DNA from 3 places in the Pectobacterium artocarpous genome. Region 2 is predicted to be linked to each of the others. Evidence: predicted binding sites of a transcription regulator. Region 2 holds the regulator's gene; each other region holds the start of a gene.
What was found. The regulator LexA, encoded in region 2, represses DNA repair genes until DNA is damaged. The targets are predictions, from matches to a motif close to TNCTGTATGTACATACAGNA.
Positions count from the first base shown of each region.

Region 1: the regulator LexA is predicted to act here: its motif matches at 4,773-4,792, upstream of sulA (SOS-induced cell division inhibitor SulA).
Region 3: the regulator LexA is predicted to act here: its motif matches at 2,796-2,815, upstream of ACKQAD_RS06995 (DNA translocase FtsK 4TM domain-containing protein).

Region 1 covers NZ_JBJXVK010000021.1:13,734-21,011, reverse strand. The annotation lists gene fabA (bifunctional 3-hydroxydecanoyl-ACP dehydratase/trans-2-decenoyl-ACP isomerase) at 1-166, opposite strand, end outside; gene ACKQAD_RS14290 (AAA family ATPase) at 258-2,027, opposite strand; gene matP (macrodomain Ter protein MatP) at 2,205-2,663, shown strand; gene ompA (porin OmpA) at 2,788-3,882, opposite strand; gene sulA (SOS-induced cell division inhibitor SulA) at 4,245-4,751, opposite strand; gene ACKQAD_RS14270 (TfoX/Sxy family DNA transformation protein) at 4,976-5,596, shown strand; gene yccS (YccS family putative transporter) at 5,613-7,278, opposite strand, start outside.
Region 2 covers NZ_JBJXVK010000016.1:15,482-22,759, reverse strand. The annotation lists gene ACKQAD_RS11710 (pirin family protein) at 1-445, shown strand, start outside; gene zur (zinc uptake transcriptional repressor Zur) at 552-1,061, shown strand; gene ACKQAD_RS11700 (CsbD family protein) at 1,163-1,372, opposite strand; gene lexA (transcriptional repressor LexA) at 1,850-2,458, opposite strand; gene ACKQAD_RS11690 (diacylglycerol kinase) at 2,569-2,934, opposite strand; gene plsB (glycerol-3-phosphate 1-O-acyltransferase PlsB) at 3,062-5,530, shown strand; gene ubiA (4-hydroxybenzoate octaprenyltransferase) at 5,662-6,525, opposite strand; gene ubiC (chorismate lyase) at 6,538-7,071, opposite strand.
Region 3 covers NZ_JBJXVK010000008.1:27,995-35,272, forward strand. The annotation lists gene cydD (heme ABC transporter permease/ATP-binding protein CydD) at 1-485, opposite strand, end outside; gene trxB (thioredoxin-disulfide reductase) at 721-1,683, opposite strand; gene lrp (leucine-responsive transcriptional regulator Lrp) at 2,265-2,759, shown strand; gene ACKQAD_RS06995 (DNA translocase FtsK 4TM domain-containing protein) at 2,874-6,311, shown strand; gene lolA (outer membrane lipoprotein periplasmic chaperone LolA) at 6,559-7,170, shown strand; gene ACKQAD_RS07005 (replication-associated recombination protein A) at 7,178-7,278, shown strand, end outside.

The DNA.
Region 1 (7,278 bases), on a different contig from region 2:
CCACATAGCCTTTACCATACTTACCGCCGTCTTCTGTCATCTTAACGACACGGTCCATCATGAGCATGTTAGGGGCGGGTAACTGAGGGCCTTGCGGCCCAAACAGCTCACCACGACTGGAGGCAAGGAGGTCTTCTTTTGTATAGGATTCGCGTTTATCTACCATGGTCTCTGTAAGCCTTATTTTAATGAAGCACGCAGGTTAGCGTACACCTGTACGCTGGGCAAGTCTGTTGCGTCTGGTTGAACCAGTTGGTTTAACGGAAAAACCAAGGGAAACGTCTACGTTCCGGCGGTGCGAGTTGGCCAATTCGTTCACGAATCGCGGCCAGCAGGTTTGGCTGCTGCTCATCGTCATAGGCGAAGTTGGTCAATAATGACAACGCTTCTGGCGCAGTCTCTACCGGGAAAAGATGGAATTTCCCTTCGCGTACAGCTTCAACGACATCTTCCTGTAAACAGAGATGGCGCAGGTTAGCCGCAGGTAGAATCACGCCCTGCGTTCCCGTCAATCCACGACGCTGGCAGACCTCAAAGAAACCTTCTATTTTCTCATTCACACCGCCAATTGGCTGCACGCGACCAAACTGATCGACGGAACCTGTCACCGCGAACTGCTGATTGATTGGTCGCAAGGAGAGGGCGCTGACAAGGGCACACAACTCTGCCAGAGAGGCGCTGTCACCATCAACCTCACTATACGATTGCTCGAAGACCATAGACGCAGAGAAGGGAAGCTGTTGATCGAGCTCCAGCTCCGTAATCAGGAACGCTTGCATGATCATCATGCCTTTAGCATGTAAATTGCCAGCAAGCTCGGCTTTGCGCTCGACGTCGGTGAATTCACCGTCGCCAGCATGAACGACGCAGCTAATACGCGCTGGTTCACCAAAGGCAACCGGATAGCCAGGGAATTCGAGTACAGACAGGCCGTTAACCTGGCCGACGACTTCGCCTTCCGTTTCAATCAGGATCTGGCCTAATTCTATTTCATCCTGCATACGCTCACGCAGGTAGCCTTCACGCCATTGACGAGCGGCGACGGCATCAACCAGCGCTTGTTCCGTGATTTGACCATCTCTGGCATACAGCGAGGCGTATTTTAATTGGCTGATTAACCAGCGTGGGCATAACGGTAAATTGCCCTGATCGCCGCTGTAACGCACTGCGATATTGACTAAGGCTGGCCAGGCATCGGCACCCAGTAGCGGCAGTTGATTCTCGCTGCATAGTGCATTGATATAGGCGCACCAGCGCGCCATGTCATCCGTTTCTATCAACTGTAATTGTGCTTCAAATTCGCCGTAAATCGCGTGCTCGCCTAATTCCGGCTCCATATCATGAATATCAGCCAGGCTTTCCCGATCGCCGAGAATAATCAGGCGAATATCAAGCGGCATCGGTGGAATATCAACGGGCAGTGGCTTGCGCTCATCTGGCGATAACCAACGGTAGATACCTTCAGCCATAGTCTGCTTCAGGCGTAGCCACATCAATGGTTGAGCCAACAACGCTCTGGCTGACAGGATCAGCGTACCGCCATTAATCTGATGGATCAGACCTGGATGCAGCGTGATGTCATCGTGAAAACGGCGGACACAGCCGAAGAGCTGTTCAGGCTCGATCCATTCCTGATAGCCACAGGGCTGTTGTGCGGCAAAATTATCCGCAAGTTGTGTGGCTGGTTCGACCCGGATATGACGACCCTCAATGATATATTTACTACCATGTATCGCCCCGGAGTCTGGCCTGATTGCGCCTAGCGCACGGGCGATCAATGCCATATATTCATCGTTCTCCTGCGCTTTCAGCAGCATAAAGCGGGAAGGAGAGCGAGGGTGGCAAAAGAGCGTCAGACTGTCGGCCAGACGCGACTGAATAGCGGAGAATTCAGCAGGAGCAAGCTGAGCTACCTGAGTGAATAGCGTTTGATAAGGCGTATTATTGGGCAGTAAATGCTGCCATGAGAGTCGGTTACTGGTCAAAGTATCAATGTAATCGTCTAATGGAAAAGCGTGATTATACAAGAATAATGTCAAGTGCGCATAAGGAGAGTCATCTCTCCGTCATCTTTAACATGCTGAAGCCTGGACGGTGTTTGGCTGATTGTCTTAAAAGCTGTCAAAAAACTGCCAGAAAACGGTCAAAATCAGGGAAAACTGTTATGCTGAAAATAACGTTACGCGGTCACTGAAGAATTTAATATGAAATATCAACAACTAGAAAATCTTGAGTGCGGATGGAAATGGAAGTACCTAGTGAAAAAACACCGGGAGGGAGAGGAGATTACGCGTTTTCTGGAGCAAAGTGCTGCGGACGAGGCGGTACAGGCACTTCTTAAGATGGAAAACCAGCCGGTGAATGTGCTGGAGTGGATTGCGCAATGCATGAATCCCACTTTAGAGAATCGGATGAAGCAGACGATACGCGCACGGCGTAAACGTCATTTCAATGCGGAGCACCAACATACGCGTAAGAAATCGATCGATCTGGAGTATCTGGTCTGGCAGCGACTTGCTGCTCTGGCCCAGAGGCGTGGCATTACTCTGTCAGAAACGATTGTACAGTTAATTGAAGATGCCGAACATAAAGAGAAATACGTCAACCAGATGTCGTTGCTCAAGCAAGATCTTAAAGCCATTCTGAATAAAGATGAAAGATGAGCGGCGTATGTCATCTGTCACATGCTGACACTTTCAACGTTGCGCAGCAACGGCCCGCAAGATGATGGATAGGGATTCCCGTCATAAAAAAACCTCGCCGGAGCGAGGTTTTTTCGTTAATAACTTAAGCCTGAGGCTGAGTTACAACGTCTTTGATGCCTTTAACTTCGATCTCTACGCGACGATCCGGTGCCAGGCAGTCGATCAGCGCAGCACGAGGTTTCACGTTGTCACAGGTAGAACCGGTAACAGGTTGAGATTTGCCCAAGCCACGAGCAGAGATTTTGTTCGCAGGGATACCTTTAGAAACCAGGTAATCAACGACGCTCTGTGCACGTTTTTCAGACAAGGCTTGGTTGTATTGCTCTGAACCGATACGGTCGGTGAAGCCCAGAACAACAACGGAACCGTCTTTCGGATCCAGTGAGCTCAACTGAGTGTACAGTTGATCCAGTGATTGCTGGCCTTCTGCTTTCAGCGTTGCTTTGTTGAAGTTGAACAGGACGTCAGATTTCAGCGTGAAACGCTTGGTTTCAACAACTGGAGCCGGAGCTGGAGCTGGAGCCGTAACTGGTGCTACGCGGTCATCTTGGCCGAAACGGTAAGACAGGCCAACACTCATCAGCATGTTGTCTGGACGGGCACCAACGGTACCAGCATCACCAATGTTGCTTACCCACTGGTAGTCAACACGAGTAGCCCAGTTTTTGTCGATAGCGTATTCAACACCGATTGCAGCCAGCGGAGAAACGCCAGTGTCATCGTTGTTGATGTCAGTTCTTACTCCGGTGTTCACAGAGGTAGCTGCATGGCTGTCAGCGCGCCATACCATACCACCCAGACGGGTATAAACGTCCAGATCTGGCAGGACTGGGTAGCTCAGTTTAGCAGCCAGTTGGATGCCCTGTGCTTTGAAGCTCGCACTGTCTGCTGCATCAGCAGTAGAACCTGCATACTTCATGCGGCCCAGCCAGTCGTAGCCCAGTTCAAAACCCAAGTACGGGTTAGCTTGATAACCAACAAATGCACCAGCGCCTAACTTACTTTTGATTGGGTTGTTGTTGACACCGGTGTAACCATTTCCGTAGAAACCAGTATCGTGGAATTGAGACACACCCAGTTTACCACCGGTGTACCAGGTATTATCTTTAGGAGCTGCTTGCGCGACGGTCGCGAAGCTTGCCAGTGCCACTGCAACTGCGATAGCTGTTTTTTTCATTTTACGCCTCATTATCATCCAAATCGGTAATTAACCTGAGGGGCTAATAAACCTTTGGTTAAAATCCTTTGGTTGGAGACTTTGCCCTTATTTATGACTCACTGTCAGTCAACTGACGTTATAAAAGAGCAACTCCAGCGAGTTAAAGTCTACAACGTGATGAGAAAGTTACAAGTATGATGTGATTTGCGTCATAAGAAAACCGCACGATTCATACACACTTGCTAACAAATAGTAGATGCTTTTGACAGATCTTACGCCTTTTAGCTGTATTAAATATATCCAAAAGGCCCGCAGAATACCGCTCTGCGGCGATCCGCATAGCATATAACAAGACGGAGTTGAGAAAATTCTTAATTTACTTAATGATACAATGTCGAATGAATTTTAAGGCTGGGAAATAGTCTATAGACGCCACCGCTAGTACTTTCTGACCGCATAATAAAGCCGTATGTATTTCCTGCCTGTGCGGCGTGCCGTAGCCGAACCTTCTCTTCTTCCGTTAATTCGTGTGGTAGCCAGCATAACACCGCGCTGTAATTTCCAGTCAGCAAGGCTCTCTCCATTGCATCAACGGTAAACTGCGGATTGATGTGGTGAAGTTGCACCATTTTATCGAGCGGCAACCCAGATTGCTGTGCCCAGGGACGGCTCAATTTTTGCTGAGGAGAAAGCCATAGCAGCCAACGAGATTGCGTACCTAACTGTTGTAAAAGCGGTAATAGCAGGTGTGTGACTATGGGCTGATCGGCGTTGTAGACGATTTCGCTAATAATTCCGCCCGCGCTGCTCGAGGTTTCCGCAGTATGCTGACTTGCAGAAAACGATGACGGCTGAACGTTGTGAGAGCTGATTGATTGCGTACGCATAATGAGTTCCACCCATAGTGTTACTGTATGGGTATACAGTATATGCTGTGTGCGTGAAAATCAACCTGATTTTTTTGAAAGCGCTTCGCATATTCCTCATGTAAGAGGCAATAAAAACATTTACTGTTTGAAGCCGCATCGGGGCTGTGTTTAATTATTTGTTCCTGCTACAGATGTTTTTAATTGTTCAGGAAGAAATCATTTCAATACTAAGGATTATGGCAATGAAGCAATTATGCAAAAAAAGGATTTTGCAATCTCAGCATTCTTTTTCATCTTTGGGGGACATCACTTCACGTTCCCAATTTGGTGGCTACAGCATCGCAGCAAATAAAACGATTTTTGGACTGGTGTCGGAAGGGGAGCTTTATCTCCGCGCCAGTAAGAAGGATGAAAAGTATTTTCAGCAGCGTGATATGCCTAATCTGGTTTATACCAAGCGCGGTATGCCAGTCCCGTTGAATTATTTCCTTGTCGATGAAGCATTATGGCAAGAACCTGTGCAACTGCTGTATTTTGCCCGTTTGGCGTTGGTCGGCGCGCAGTATGACAAAGCCGTCAGAAGCACCAACGGGCGGCTAAAGGATCTTCCGAATCTTAACCACGATATTGAACGCCTGTTGTGGAAAGCCGGGATAAGAAATGCCGATGAATTACAGCACTATGGCGCGAAAAACAGCTATCTCGAGTTGCGGAAGGTTCGTGCTAATCTGAGTGTCAACGTGCTATTGGCGCTAGCCGGTGCCATTTGTGGCACACATCAGGCGGCTCTTCCCCGCGGTATCCGCAACGACCTGTTGGAATGGTATAAAAACAATACGGCCTCCAAAGGATCAAAGCACTAAGAAATACGCCTTATTTTTATTGTGTAATCATGTCATTCTTTAGCTGTACGAGTTCAGGCAGGAGACTGAGCAACAGGCTGATTTGCTGAATAATTAATGATTCTTTACTGTCTGACTCAGGTGAAAGGGATTGAATGCTGGCAGTAATAGTTTTCAATCCCTGATTGATATGAAAACTTTCCTTTTCGCTATCGTGTAGTGCGTCATCAACATGGCAAACGGCGTCATCTAGCAATTGCAGTGTTTCCGACGAGGCAATTTTCCCTCGATGTGCGCCGAGCGTTGAAATATAGCTTAACAACGTATGATTCAGGCACATGAAGCGAAATGCACTGTCCAGCTTGTTCCGTACCGCATGAGGTTCTGAAGACATATTCGACACGACGGATGCCAGTTCTGCATCGCAGTTATGCGCATCCCGGCGGGCAATACGATAAGGCAGACTATTATCTTTCCCCTGATGATATTGCACCATAATCGCGTCCAGATAACGGCAGTTAGCGTCCAACGTCTTATTGATAACGGCAGGCAGACCGCGAAAGCGCCAGTCCGGCCAGATAAAGCTTACCGCAGCCCATGCGATGGCACACCCCAATAAGGTATCGATAATACGCGGCACCGCGACTTCAAAGCCTTCTCCCAACAGGTTGAAACAGAGCAGGACAAGCAGCGTAATAAACATGGTCGCGTGTGCGTACTGTACGTTGCGAAAGGCGAAAAACAGTACGCCGCTAATGACGATTAACGTGAGCTGCCCTTCCAGCGAAGGGACGAAATGCAAGACAGGCAAACCGAGTAAAATACCGGTCAAGGTCCCAATAATCCTCAGCGTCAGCCGTCGCCGGGTGGCGTTATAGTTGGGCTGACAAACAAACAGACTGGTCAGCAGAATCCAGTAACCATGTTGCATACCCGTTACCTGAATCAACGCATAGCCGCTACAGAGTAGTACGGACATTCGGATTGCATGGCGAAACAGCGCCGACTGGGGCGTCAGGTGGCGGCTAATGCGCAAGCGGACGTCGCTCCAGCCCGTGATTTTGTCATCTGCCAGTGTGTTTTCCGGGTGATTTTCTTGCTCAATGGCCTGTTCGGATTCGATCGTCGCTAACTGGGCATCAATCGCGCGCAGGTTATTTAATAAATAAGTGAGCGCTTTGATTTGCGCAGCGTCCGCTATGTTGTTGGCCGCGATGCGCGCAATAGCGGATTCAAGATGTACGAAAGCCCGCTCAAGGTGGCCGTCATGCTGATATTTTTGCTGGAGCAGAATGGATTGAGACAACTGTTGACAGGCTTTGGCCTGCATGCTGAGCAGGCGTTGAAAGCGGAATAAGACGTCGCTATAGCGCAGTTTTTCACGCAGTTGCGGATAGTAAATATGCGACGAACTGGCCCGTTCGTGAATATCCTGAGCGACAAAATAGTAGTGCAGAGTTTGATGCGTCCCGCGCTGCCCGCGATCGCCACGCAGACGCGTTAATAGCGAGGACTTGGTCTGGTTGAGTATCGCAACCAGTTGGCTGTTTGCCATCGCGACGTCAATCAAGGGCTTGTCGGTTTCTGCTTCAATATCGGGATCGAACAGATTGGCTTTCGCATCCAGATAGCGGGCCAACTGCTGATAACACTGCGCCAGCTTGTCCTGTAACGGACGGATTGGAAATATCAGATGGCCGAAC
Region 2 (7,278 bases):
CAAAGCTGGCGATGTTCTGTTGCTCGCGACTCAGTCGAACGTCAGCTATAGCGAACATAATATCAACGCCAGTAAGGCTCTGACGCGTATGCAATTGTGGCTGAACGCCTGCCAGAGCCGTGAGAACAGTCCATTACAGCGTATGGAATTGGATTCATCAAGTCATACTCTGCTTGCTTCGCCAGAAGGTGAACAGAACAGCCTGCAACTGCGCCAGCAGGTTTGGATCCATCATGTTGATCTCCAGCAGAATGAGCAAAGCACGATCGCGCTACAGGGGAATCAGGCATACCTTCAGTTGATCCATGGTTCAATGGTGGTAAAAGGCGACCAGCACAGTGAAGCTTTACACTGCGGCGACGGAGCCTTCATCAAAGAAGAAACCACGTTGACGCTACAAGCAGAAGCACCGTTACGGGCGTTGCTCATCGATCTGGTCGTGTAGTCTCCCTGTTCGTTGTTTTCGCAGGAAAACGCTGCCAGTTCGGCGTTTTTATTCAGTCGTGGTAAGATATCCGTCTTGTTCCTCAATGCGTCAGGATGATATGACAATGGATTCAACCAAACAGGACAAACTTCTTGCCCAGGCTGAACAGATTTGTCAGCAGCGCGCCGTGCGTCTCACGCCGCAGCGGTTAGAGGTCTTACGCCTTATGGCACAGCAGTCCGGTGCTATCAGCGCTTATGACCTGCTGGATCTGCTGCGCGTTTCCGAGCCTCAGGCGAAACCGCCGACCGTCTATCGCGCGCTGGATTTTCTGCTGGAACAAGGCTTCATTCATCGAGTCGAATCAAACAACAGCTACGTGCTGTGCCACCATATCGAAGACCACAGCCATACGTCGGCTCTGTTCATCTGCGACCGCTGCGGGCAGGTCACGGAACGTCAAACCGAAGGTGTGGAAGAAATATTACGTAGCCTGGCACAGCAGTCGGGATTTACGCTACGCCACAGCGTTGTGGAAGCTCACGGGCTGTGTGGCGGCTGTCAGGAAGTGGCAGCGTGCAATCAGCCGGATCATTGCGATCACGACCATACGGTTCCGATTAAAAAACGTTAGCGCTCATTGATGGAACCTCCCGTGTGGCAAGGGTTTTCTAGATACAAAAAACGATAGCCTCGAGGGCTATCGTCCCTTTCTGCGGATAAGTATCGCGTTCGCTACCAGTGATATTTGTGGTGCTCTTCCCAGTGTTTCACTTCTTTCTCTGCCGCTTCTTTTTCGTACCCGTAACGCTCTTGGATTCTCCCCACCAGTTGGTCACGTTTACCTTCGATGACCGTCAGGTCGTCATCCGTTAATTTGCCCCATTGCTCTTTCGCTTTACCTTTAAACTGTTTCCAGTTACCGCTGGCTTGGTCTTTATTCATAAGAATCTCCGTACCTTAGGTGTATTGCGCATCAAGGAATCGTGACTACCGACGTAGGCGCCAGTGTCAGATAAATAGGTTAATTCAGTAAGCAGCATCATCGTGTGAATCATCATCGTTTTCTTCGCCACTGTCTCCCTTGATTACCGGGCTAACCTAAATGTGCTGGCTAATGATCAATCACAAAATGATCACTTAAGATAAAAATGCTTACCTTAATAAAAATTATAGCCGAATATTTCACTTAAAATAAAAAACAAGGAATCTGTAACTAGTATGAGCACACAGAAAAGAAATACGCGGTAGAAAGCAGTGAAAAAACAGGCGGTAAGAAGAGCTGGAGAAAACTCACGTGAAATGTAACTAAATGTATACTGCTAGCAGATTAACACATGGAGCACTTAACACATGAAGCGATTAACACGCAGAACGCGATGCACTGAACTGGACAGATGAGCAGTGCATCTCTGTGAACCGTCAGCTCCAGTCGCTGTTGCGAATGACGCCAACCGCTAAGCCTTCTATAGAAAAACTTTGCTCACTCAGGTCGACAACAATCGGGGCAAACTCTTCATTTTCAGCGAGAAGGTGCACCATATTACCTTGCTTTTTCAGGCGTTTTACCGTCACTTCATCTTCAATGCGTGCCACGACAATCTGACCGTTGCGCACATCTTCCGTTTTATGTACGGCCAGCAAATCACCATCCAATATACCGATATTTTTCATCGACATGCCGCTCACCCGCAGCAAAAAATCTGCGCAGGGTTTGAACATAGCAGGGTCAACCTGATAGTGACATTCAATATGTTCCTGTGCCAGCAGAGGCTCACCTGCGGCCACACGACCAACCAGAGGAATACCCGCTTCTTCTTCCATCAGCAGACGAATACCGCGAGAAGCGCCTGAGACAATTTCAATCACGCCTTTACGCGCCAGCGCTTTTAGATGTTCTTCAGCCGCATTGGGAGAGCGAAATCCCAGTTGTTGAGCAATTTCCGCACGCGTTGGCGGCATTCCGGTCTGCGCAATATGATCGCGGATCAGGTCATAAACCTGCTGCTGCCTTGCTGTTAATACTTTCATTCCGCCCCCTGGTTGTTTATACAGTCTTGCTGTGAGTATATACAGGTAAGCCACAATTGGGAATGAAGATATAGACAAAGCCTCTGACTTTTATTCATTTATGCGTACCGTCAGGCAAAATGTTGCCAGAGGATGCTGCCCCACACGACAGCAGCTAACAAGATGGCAACAAAAACAGCCGCCGATCCGATATCTTTCGCCCGACCAGATAATTCGTGGTGCTCAGGGCCAATGCGATCAACAACGGCTTCAATGGCGCTGTTAGCCAGCTCAAATAGCATAATCAATACCACAGACCCGATCAGCAGCAGCTTCTCAACCAGCGTAACCCGCAGCAAACACGCAATAACCACGCCGACAATCGTCAATATGGTTTCCTGACGAAAGGCCACCTCATGCTGCCACGCCTGCTGTAGTCCCTTAAGAGAATAACCGGTTGCCTTAATAATCCGGGTCATCCCCGTTGCTTTATTCATTTATCCTCCGCTATTTATGCAAAATAGTTCGCATTTTAACTCGCCTGTGTTGTCTCATCACCACAGATCTCCGCTGCAGTTTCTGGTATCCTTGCGGCGCATTGCTAACAAGAGGCTCCAAGTTGTTATGTCAGGCTGGCGTAAAATTTACTATAACTTATTGAATATTCCGCTGAAACTGCTGGTTAAAAGCAAAGTTATTCCCGCAGATCCAGTGACCGAGCTGGGGTTAGATCCCTCACGTCCTATACTCTATGTTCTGCCTTACAACTCTCAGGCGGATCTCTTGACGCTACGTGCGAAATGCCTGGCATTGGGCTTGCCCGATCCCTCGCAATCGCTCGAATTCAATGGCGTCGAACTCCCTAGCCATGTCTTTATTAATGACGGGCCGCGCGTTTTCCGCTATTACGTTCCCAAACAGAAATCTGTCAAACTGTTCCACGATTACTTGGATCTGCATCGCGCCAATCCAGATTTAGACGTGCAGATGGTGCCAGTTTCCGTGATGTTTGGGCGCTCTCCAGGTCGGGAAGGCCACTCTCAGGCCACACCGCATCTGCGATTGCTAAACGGCATTGAGAAATTCTTTGCCGTCCTGTGGTTAGGGCGTGACAGTTTTGTCCGCTTCTCCAGCCCAGTGTCGCTGCGCTATATGGCGACCGAGCATGGCACTGACAAAACCATAGCCCACAAACTGGCGCGTGTCGCGCGTATGCACTTCTCCCGCCAACGTTTGGCGGCAGTTGGCCCGCGCTTGCCGGTACGTCAGGAGCTGTTTAATAAGCTGCTGGATTCCAAAGCGATCAAGAAAGCCGTAGACGATGAAGCACGCAGTAAGAAGATTTCCCATGAAAAAGCGCAGCAGAACGCGATTGCGCTGATGGAAGAAATCGCCGCTGACTTTTCCTACGAGGCCGTGCGTCTGTCGGATCGCGTTTTAAGCTGGACGTGGAACCGCCTTTATCAGGGGATCAACGTCCATAACGCCGAACGCGTTCGCCAGTTGGCGCAGGATGGTCACGGTATCGTCTATGTGCCCTGCCACCGCAGCCATATGGACTATCTGTTGTTGTCCTACGTCCTGTACCATCAGGGCTTAGTGCCGCCGCACATCGCCGCAGGCATCAATCTTAATTTCTGGCCCGCAGGCCCGATCTTCCGTCGTCTTGGCGCTTTCTTCATTCGTCGTACCTTCAAGGGCAACAAGCTGTATTCCACGATTTTCCGTGAATATCTGGGTGAATTGTTTGCCCGCGGCTATTCGGTGGAATACTTTATGGAAGGTGGACGTTCGCGCACGGGTCGTCTGTTGGAACCTAAAACCGGTACGCTAGCCATGACCATTCAGGCCATGCTCAGAGGCGGCACGCGCCCTATCACGCTGGTGCCGATTTATGTCGGTTACGAGCATGTGATGGAAGTCGGCACCTATGCGAAAGAGCTGCGCGGCGCGGTGAAGGAAAAAGAAGGCTTTATGCAGATGGTGCGTGGTTTACGCAAACTACGCAATTTGGGCCAGGGTTATGTGAACTTCGGCGAACCGCTCCCGCTGACCACCTACCTGAACCAGCATGTTCCGCAATGGCGTGATGCGATTGATCCCATCGAAGCACAGCGCCCAAGCTGGCTCACGCCGACGGTGCAGGATATCTCTATGGATATCATGGTACGCATCAATAATTCTGCGGCAGCAAACGCGATGAACCTGTGTTCGACGGCCTTGCTGGCATCGCGCCAGCGCTCGTTGACGCGCGAACAAATGCAAGAACAGCTGGATTGCTATCTACAACTGCTGCGCCAGGTTCCTTACCACAAGGATATTACGGTTCCCAAAAAGACAGCGGATGAACTGTTGGAACATGCGCTGAGCATGAACAAGTTCGAAGTCGAGAAGGACAGTATTGGCGATATCATCATCCTGCCGCGCGAGCAGGCCGTTCTGATGACGTACTATCGCAATAACATCCAGCATCTGTTGGTCTTACCGTCGCTGATCGCCAGCATCGTCATCCATCATCGCCGGATTACGCTTGCCGACGTCGTGCGACAGATCGCACTGATCTATCCGCTGCTGCAATCCGAACTGTTCCTGCACTATTCCAAAGAACAGTTAGCGGGCGTGCTCGAAACATTAGCTAATGAATTGGTTCGACAGCAGTTGCTATGCAGCCGTGACGGTGAACTAGCTATCAACCCGCCACGTATCCGCACACTGCAATTGCTGTCAGCAGGCGTGCGTGAAACGCTGCAACGCTATGCGATTACCCTGTCTTTACTGTGTGCAAATCCAGAAATCAACCGCGGCACGCTGGAGAAAGAGAGCCGGAATATGGCGCAACGCCTGTCCGTCCTGCACGGTATCAACGCCCCTGAGTTCTTTGATAAAGCCGTGTTCTCAACGTTGGTCGCCACCTTACGGACAGAAGGGTATATCACCGACAGCGCGGAAGCGGCGCAAGGCGATATCGTAGCGATCTACAACATTCTCGGCGATCTGATCAACCCGGAAGTGCGTTTGACTATTGAAAGCGCCAGCTCATCTACTGAAATGGAAGCCGATAGTCAGGCAGTGGAAGAGACAACACTGGAATAGTCAGGCTGGAAAATGGCGGATAATACGCCGCCATCAAGCCGCAGATGTGCTTAGCGTTGCAAACACATCGAGATATTCAGCCATAAAAAAAGCAGCGAGAAATCGCTGCTTTTTTACTTCTGATGTTCAGCTTACAGGCCAAACAGCACACCAATAAATATCGCCATTCCCGCATATTTATTATTGTGGAACGCCTTAAAACAGGCATCGCGCTCGCGACCGGCTGTGAGTATTTGCTGATAGACAAACATCCCACCAGCCACCAGAAGCGAAATGTAGTAGGGGGTTCCCAATCCGCTGATCTTTCCTAAAATCAGCAGCAGCGCCAGCATGCTAAACTGCAATAATCCGATGATGAGATTGTCAAAGCGGCCAAATAGGATCGCGGTGGATTTCACCCCGATCTTCAGGTCGTCATCGCGATCCACCATCGCATATTGGGTATCGTAGGCACCCGTCCAGCAGATATACGCCAGAAACATCATCCAGCAGGTCGCAGGCAGGCTTTCACTCACCGCAGCATACGCCATCGGAATCGACCAGCCAAACGCCGCGCCCAGCACAAACTGAGGAAGATGGCTGACCCGTTTCATAAACGGATAAACCCATGCCAGCCCCAGCCCTGCCACGGACAGCCAGATCGTCATCGTATTCAGCGTCAGTACCAGACCAAACGCCAGCAAGACCAGAACGACAAACAACACTTTGGCAGATTGCTCGCTCACTTCACCGCTAGGCAATGGACGAGAAGCCGTGCGTTTTACATGACCATCAAAATGGCGATCGGCATAATCATTGATGACGCAGCCCGCCGCACGCATTAAGAACACCCCGGCGACAAACACAAAGAGCGTCCACGGTGCGGGTGCTCCCCCACCCGCCAGCCACAGCGCCCATAGCGTTGGCCACAGCAGCAACAGAGAACCTATCGGTTTATCAATCCGCATCAAGCGACAATAAGCCAGCCATTTCCCTGCTGTAACACTTCTTTCCAAGGATTTATCTCCTCAAATTACCTGCCAACCTTCATCACCCGGTGTGTAATAAACCGGTGATTCCGGTAAGAAAAGCTCAGTCAACAGTAACGGATGACCCGAAAGGCACAAGCGGGAACGCCGCGCCCATAAACCTTCGCAGCATCCGGTATGAATGTAGTCACGCGTCAGCGATTTTTGCCCAAACAGATAACGACCTAACGGCTGGTTGCCTATTTTCGTCAACGCTGCACCTGCCCCCTCAAGCGTCTGTTGCGTGACAATCGTTCGGCCAAAAAGCCAGGGGCGATCGTCACCATACAGCACGACTTCACGTAGCCAGTAGCACTCACTATACGGTAGCTGTTCGCGCTCTTCGCCCAGCATTTGTGGCGTAATGAATCCCTCACGACAAAGCGTAACCCGCAGTTGGGCACAATATTTTTCCAGCCGCTGCGTCATGGAACGGGTTTCCATCAGCCAGTTACCAATGTGCTCAGGCAATACCGAAGGGGGTTCAGTAAACCAGGATATGGTGCGCAGAAGCGTTGACGCATCGTCAGACATTTCCCTACTCCCGGACAGGGTTACTTTGTAGATAAAAGCATTCGTAAATAAAGTAAGCGTCCCTATTGTAGCGCAGAATGCCTCTCTGGTAACACGCTATAAACCAATTCATCCCCGATGTGGCAACATTTCGGCAATGCAGCGGGATGCGTAACACCCATAGCGGTGCCCCTTTACTCATTTATCAGGTAATCGGCAAACGCAAAA
Region 3 (7,278 bases), on a different contig from region 2:
TTCAGCGGAAAAATCGTGATTAAGATAAGCATAGGAATCAGTGCGGCAAGATACATTTGCGGCAGGTAGCGGGCGTAATAATCTTGCATATCATCTATCTGCTCAAGGATCATCGTTGTCCAACTGCCGGCCGGTTTACCTTTTACCCAGGCAGGGCCAAGCTGTTGCAATCGGTCCAGTACCAGCTTACGAATTTGCTGTCGTACTGCTTGTCCGCACAGAAAACCGACACGTTCGCGTAACACACTGTTGAACGCACGCAGAATAAAAGTGGCGATAAGCAGAAAAAAAGGGGGGAGCAGGGATTCTCGAGGGGCATGCTCGATGATCAAGGCATGAAGCAGCGTAGCTAATAGCCAGGCTTGTGCCACGATTAACGTGCCGCTCAGGAATCCAAGCAGCAGTGAAATCCGTAGCCAACGTTGCGCCAGCTTACTCTGCTGTTTCAGCCAGGCGGTCAGTTCTTGCTGTCTGGTTTTTTTCATCAGGCACCAGTTCGTTATATTGCAGAAATGGATTTAACAGAAAACAACTCTCATGCAACTGTTAGTTAACAAAATTATCTTCTATCAGGCAGAATGAGCCATGTTACCGCGACGGGGGCGTGCTGCAAACGAAAAGGAGAGGGGAAATGGGGGGACGATCAATTTTTGTGTTGCGTGAGGTAAGTTAGAGGGAAGAAAACGGAACGGCTGTCTCCGCTCCGTAATCAACAGTGGATTACTTGTTAACGGTCAATCCGTCCAGGTAACGCTCTGCATCGAGTGCCGCCATACAGCCGGTACCTGCGGAGGTAATGGCCTGACGGTAAATGTGGTCCATGACGTCACCTGCGGCAAAAACACCAGGGATGCTGGTCTGTGTCGCGTTGCCGTGAATTCCGGATTGCACCTTAATATAACCATTTTCCAGTTCCAACTGACCACCGAACACGGCGGTGTTCGGACTGTGACCGATAGCGATAAACACGCCAGACAGTTCCAGCTCTTCCGCTGCATCGCTTTGCGTATCGCGGATACGAACACCGGTCACACCCATGTCATCGCCAAGCACTTCATCCAACGTACGGTTGGTATGCAGGATAATGTTGCCGTTTTTGACTTTATCCATCAGACGGTCGATCAGAATCTTCTCTGAGCGGAATGCCTCGCGGCGGTGGATTAAGTGCACTTCCGAAGCGATGTTAGACAGATACAGTGCTTCTTCAACGGCGGTATTTCCGCCGCCAACTACGGCGACTTTTTGCTTACGATAGAAGAATCCGTCACAGGTTGCGCAGGCGGAAACGCCCTTGCCTTTAAATGCCTCTTCAGATGGCAGACCAAGGTAGCGAGCCGATGCACCCGTGGCGATGATCAGTGCGTCACAGGTGTATTCGTCGCTATCACCAAATAAACGGAAGGGACGGTTCTGCAAATCAACATGTCCAATATGATCGAAGATCACTTCGGTATTGAATTTGGTCGCATGTGCGTGCATGCGTTCCATTAACAGCGGGCCAGTTAACTCATCGGCGTCGCCCGGCCAGTTTTCTACTTCGGTCGTGGTCGTCAACTGACCGCCTTTTTCCATACCAGTGATCAATACTGGCTGTAAATTCGCCCGCGCAGCATAAACTGCGGCAGTATAGCCAGCCGGGCCTGAGCCCAGAATCAACAACTTGTGGTGTTTAACGGTACCCATGCTTTCCTCATTTCATGATGGCGGATAATGTTCATATGAACGGTCTCTACGACAAACACGCTGACTTATTATGAACAGTCTCTGCCACGGACAATAAGAATGATTGTAAGGAAATTACATGAGTAAAAAAAGTATGCAGAAAAGTTGCTAGCTATTTGTTTAATCGTTAATGACGATGATTATGACAAACAGCTGAAAAATCAGCCACATTCATAAGTAAAATGATTGAAGTCACCTCGGCGAATGGTCCTTGCCTATCCAATCTGGCAGTTTCTTCTGATTTTCGTTGTTTTGCTTTGACAATCGGCTGTGCATTTGCGAAAACATCTGGGTAAGAGGAAATTTTTTGTATGTGAACAGTTAAAAGCTCGGCTTTTATTCGTTTTTGCCTGGTAGGCCTTTGGGCCACGGATATGACGTGAGGGTCTTCTTCGCAGGTGAACATTACGTGGGACGAGAACGAGAAGTTAATGACTGTTGATATACAAAATAGGCAGCGTGTCTTCTTTAAGGGTAGCTCTGATACATGAGGTCTATCGGGGTAAAGCGGGTGCAGGGAAAAGTGAAGAGAGACCATAATAATGGTAGACACTAAAAAACGGCCAGGAAAAGATCTCGATCGTATTGATCGTAACATCCTGAACGAATTGCAAAAAGATGGACGTATTTCCAATGTCGAGCTATCCAAACGTGTTGGGTTGTCGCCAACACCTTGTCTGGAGCGTGTGCGTCGTCTGGAAAGACAGGGTTTCATTAATGGCTATACAGCGTTGCTAAACCCGCATTATCTGGATGCGTCACTGCTGGTTTTTGTTGAAATTACACTAAATCGTGGCGCGCCTGATGTGTTTGAGCAGTTCAATGCTGCTGTGCAGAAGCTGGAAGAGATTCAGGAGTGCCACCTGGTTTCTGGTGATTTTGACTACCTGTTGAAAACGCGCGTGCCGGATATGTCCGCTTACCGTAAGCTCCTGGGCGAAACGCTGCTACGTTTGCCGGGCGTAAACGACACCCGTACTTACGTGGTGATGGAAGAAGTGAAACAAAGTAACCGTCTGGTCATTAAGACGCGATAAACGTGTGGGTGCAAAACCCGATAAATTCAGCTACACTCCTGTGAATTTATACAGTCCCAGCGCCGGGTTTTCTCGGCGCTTTGTCATAAACCTTACAGGCCCCTGGAGAGACTCTTGAGCCAGGAATATACAGAAGATAAAGACGTTACCCTGAAAAAGCTCAGTGGAACACGTCGTTTGCTTGAAGCGATTTTAATCGTTGTGGCACTTTTTGCGGTTTATCTCAGTGTCGCACTACTCAGTTTCAGCCCCTCCGATCCCAGTTGGTCACAGACTGCATGGCATGAGCCTATTCACAACTTGGGTGGGGTAGCAGGTGCATGGCTGGCGGATACGCTGTTCTTTATTTTTGGTGTGTTGGCCTATGCCATTCCGCCGATTATGTTATCCCTGTGTTGGGCTGCTTTCCGTCAGCGTGATAACCACCAGTCTATTGACTACTTTACCTTTTCACTTCGTCTGATTGGGACATTGGCGCTGATTCTGACCTCTTGTGGTCTGGCTGCGTTGAATATTGACGATCTCTACTATTTTGCTTCTGGTGGTGTCTTGGGAAGCCTATTGAGCAGCTCAATGATTCCGCGTTTCAACAGCATGGGCGCGACGCTGATTCTGCTGTGCGTGTGGGGCGCAGGGTTAACGTTGTTTACCGGTTGGTCATGGCTAACGATTGCTGAAAAAATTGGTGCAGGCGTGTTGGGCTGTCTGACATTTATGTCAAACCGTTCACGTCGCGATGAAGAGTGCAGTGAAGAAAACGATCGTGAAGAAGATGAACGCGATGTGCTTAACCTACGCCACGATGAAGCGTCGGGGGAGGCAATAATGCAGCCGCGCGATGACGATGATGTACTGTTTTCTGCCCCTTCTATGGCTGATGTCGTAAACGATACGGCGGAAGATAATAAGATAGATACGTCATCATCTTCAGCCGAAAACACTATGGCTGCAATAACACCGACCTTCTCAGCAGAAACGCCAGCGGCAGGATCAACATTCCCTGAACTGACCGCGTCAGATTCGGCGTTACCTGACGCATCGTCTGGTATTGTGCCATCTGTTGCTCCATCAACGATTGATAAGGCATCGTCGCTGAATCCACCGCTCTATTCGTTTGAAATTCCTGAAACGCCTGCAGCGATGACTGAGATCGCGACGTCGCCTGAACTTCATAGCAGCGCGTATACGCCTTACGGAAATAGTACCGTAACGGCACCGGTAGTTCAGCCTTTTGCGGAACCGACACAGCCTTCACGTGATACGCATTTCAACGAGAATAACACCTTTATGCCTGCGTTTAGCGCCGATGGTGATGATAATCCGCAGATTAAACGCGGCGTGGGGCCGGAACTACCGCGCCCTAATCCGGTACGCATTCCTACTCGACGCGAATTGGCGTCATACGGAATCAAATTGCCGTCGCAGCGGCTGGCTGAAGAGCAAGCAAGGCTACAGGCGCAGAATGAGAGTGCGAAAACGGAATTGACGAGCGACATCTATCAGGAAGAAACACCTGATGATATCGCTCGTCAGGAAGCCGCGCTACAGCAGGAGTACCTGAATCAGCAGCGCCAGCGTTACGGTGATGAATATCCGTTACAGGAAGAGAATGAAGACGCGCTTTTGCAAGCGCAGTTAGCCAGAGATTTCGCTGCACAGCAGCAATCCCGTTATGATGCTGATGCATTGCAGCGCGATGAAGAAATCCCCGCTCCGACAGTACCGCCTGCGGTCAGTGAGCCCGTCCAACCAGCTCCTGTGGTAGCGCATAACGATTTTTCATTCTCGCCGTTTAGCGCGGAGAATAATCGTGAGCCTGAGCCGCCTACGTTCAGTAAACCTACATATACGCAGCCGTCTTATCGTGCCGAATCCGATCTTCCTATGCATGCCGGTGAGGATGATGATGAGTGCAGCCCGTTGACGTTTGATCAGCCAGTGCAAGCGACGTCAGTTCCTGCAGAGGTTACGCAGCAGGACAGTCCGGCGGCACCTGCGCGTCATCCGGCAATGGATGGCCTGATTCATCCATTCCTGATGCGCAATGAACAACCGCTACAGAAGCCGACTACGCCGCTGCCAACGTTGGATTTGTTGACTCCGCCGACGGCCAGCGAAGCGCCTGTTGATAATTTCGCGTTGGAACAGACGGCGCGACTGATCGAAGCGCGTCTGGCTGATTTCCGGGTAAAAGCCGATGTGGTCGATCATTCGCCAGGCCCGGTGATCACACGGTTTGAATTGGATCTGGCGCCGGGTGTTAAAGCGGCGCGGATCTCGAATCTGTCGCGCGATTTGGCACGTTCTCTGTCCGTTGTCGCGGTGCGTATTGTTGAGGTCATTCCGGGTAAACCGTATGTCGGTCTGGAACTGCCGAATGCGCATCGTCAGACGGTTTATCTGCGTGAAGTATTGGACTGCGACAAATTCCGCGATAACCCGTCGCCGCTGTCGATTGTGTTGGGCAAAGATATTGCAGGCGAACCGGTCGTTGCCGATCTGGCGAAAATGCCGCACCTGCTGGTTGCGGGTACGACGGGATCGGGTAAATCGGTCGGCGTCAATGCCATGATCATCAGTATGTTGTATAAAGCCACGCCGGAAGACGTGCGCTTCATCATGATCGACCCGAAAATGCTGGAACTCTCGGTGTACGAAGGTATTCCGCATTTGCTGACGGAAGTCGTGACCGATATGAAGGATGCGGCAAATGCGTTGCGCTGGTGCGTCGGTGAAATGGAACGTCGCTATAAGCTGATGTCTGCGCTTGGCGTGCGTAATCTGGCGGGATACAACGAACGGGTGATGACAGCAAATGCAATGGGACGCCCGATCCCCGATCCGTTCTGGAAGCCGGGTGACAGTATGGATATGACGCCGCCAGTACTGGAAAAACTGCCGTATATTGTGGTGATGGTCGATGAATTTGCGGACCTGATGATGGCGGTGGGTAAGAAAGTTGAAGAATTGATTGCCAGACTGGCGCAAAAAGCGCGTGCAGCGGGGATTCATCTCGTTCTGGCGACGCAGCGTCCTTCCGTTGATGTCATCACCGGATTGATCAAAGCGAATATTCCGACGCGTATCGCGTTTACTGTGTCCAGCAAGATCGACTCACGGACTATCCTCGATCAAGGCGGTGCAGAGTCGCTCTTGGGGATGGGGGATATGCTGTATATGGCTCCGAACTCCTCGATACCTGTCCGTGTGCATGGCGCTTTTGTCCGCGACGAGGAGGTTCACGCCGTCGTTCAGGACTGGAAAGCGCGTGGCCGTCCTCAATATATCGACAATATTGTCAGCGGTGGCGATGATGCTGAAGGTGCAAGCCTCGGTCTTGATGGTGATGAAGAGCTCGATCCTCTGTTCGATCAGGCGGTAGAGTTTGTCGTCGATAAGCGCCGTGCATCCATTTCCGGTGTACAGCGCCAGTTCCGAATTGGCTATAACCGCGCCGCGCGAATCGTTGAACAAATGGAAGCGCAGGGCATCGTCAGCTCCCCTGGGCACAATGGCAACCGCGAGGTATTGGCGCCGCCATCCATGGAATAATCGCGTTGTATTGATTGACTTCACTCCACTCTAAAGGCTGCGCGTGCAGCCTTTATGCAAAGAAGCGTAAAAGCCGTGATAAGCAGATAATTCACCTATCGCCGCCCGAGTGGGTTCAGATAACATAGACCTACAATAACGTAGTTCGACAAGTAACACCGAGCCACAAGTCACATTGATGCCTTGCAAAGCATCTGGCCTCACTATGTGAAGGTTGTTATATCAAGAAATTCAAAGGATTATGCGTATGAAAAAGTGGTTAGTTATCAGTTGCCTGATTGCAAGTATGACCTCAACCGCTGTCTATGCGAACGCAGCAAAAGATTTGCAGGGTCGTCTCAATAAAGTAAACAGTTTCCATGCAAATTTTAGCCAGAAAGTCACCAGCGCCGACGGCGCAGCCGTGCAGGAAGGGGAAGGCGAACTGTGGTTGAAGCGCCCTAACTTATTTAACTGGAAAACCACATCACCGGATGAAAGTACTCTTGTTTCTGACGGAAAAACATTGTGGTTCTACAATCCGTTTGTTGAGCAAGTGACGGCAACCTGGCTGAAAGATGCAACAGGAAATACGCCGTTCATTCTGATTACGCGTAACGATGCGAGTGACTGGAATAAATACGATGTGCGTCAGAAAGGCGATGATTTTGAGCTTACGCCGAAATCCGCGAACGGTAATCTGAAACAGTTCGCGATTAATGTGACGACAAACGGCATTATCAAGCAGTTTACCGCGACGGAACAGGATGGGCAGCGGAGCACTTATGTGCTGAAGAACCAGCAAAATACCGCTGTTGATGCTGCGCAATTCACGTTCATACCGCCGAAAGGCGTCACGTTGGATGACCAGCGTCAGTGAGGCCAGTGTGAGCAACCTGTCCCTTGATTTTTCCCACAATGAATGCCAACCTCTGGCCGCACGTATGCGGCCTGCGACGTTGGCGCAGTATATTGGCCAACAGCACTT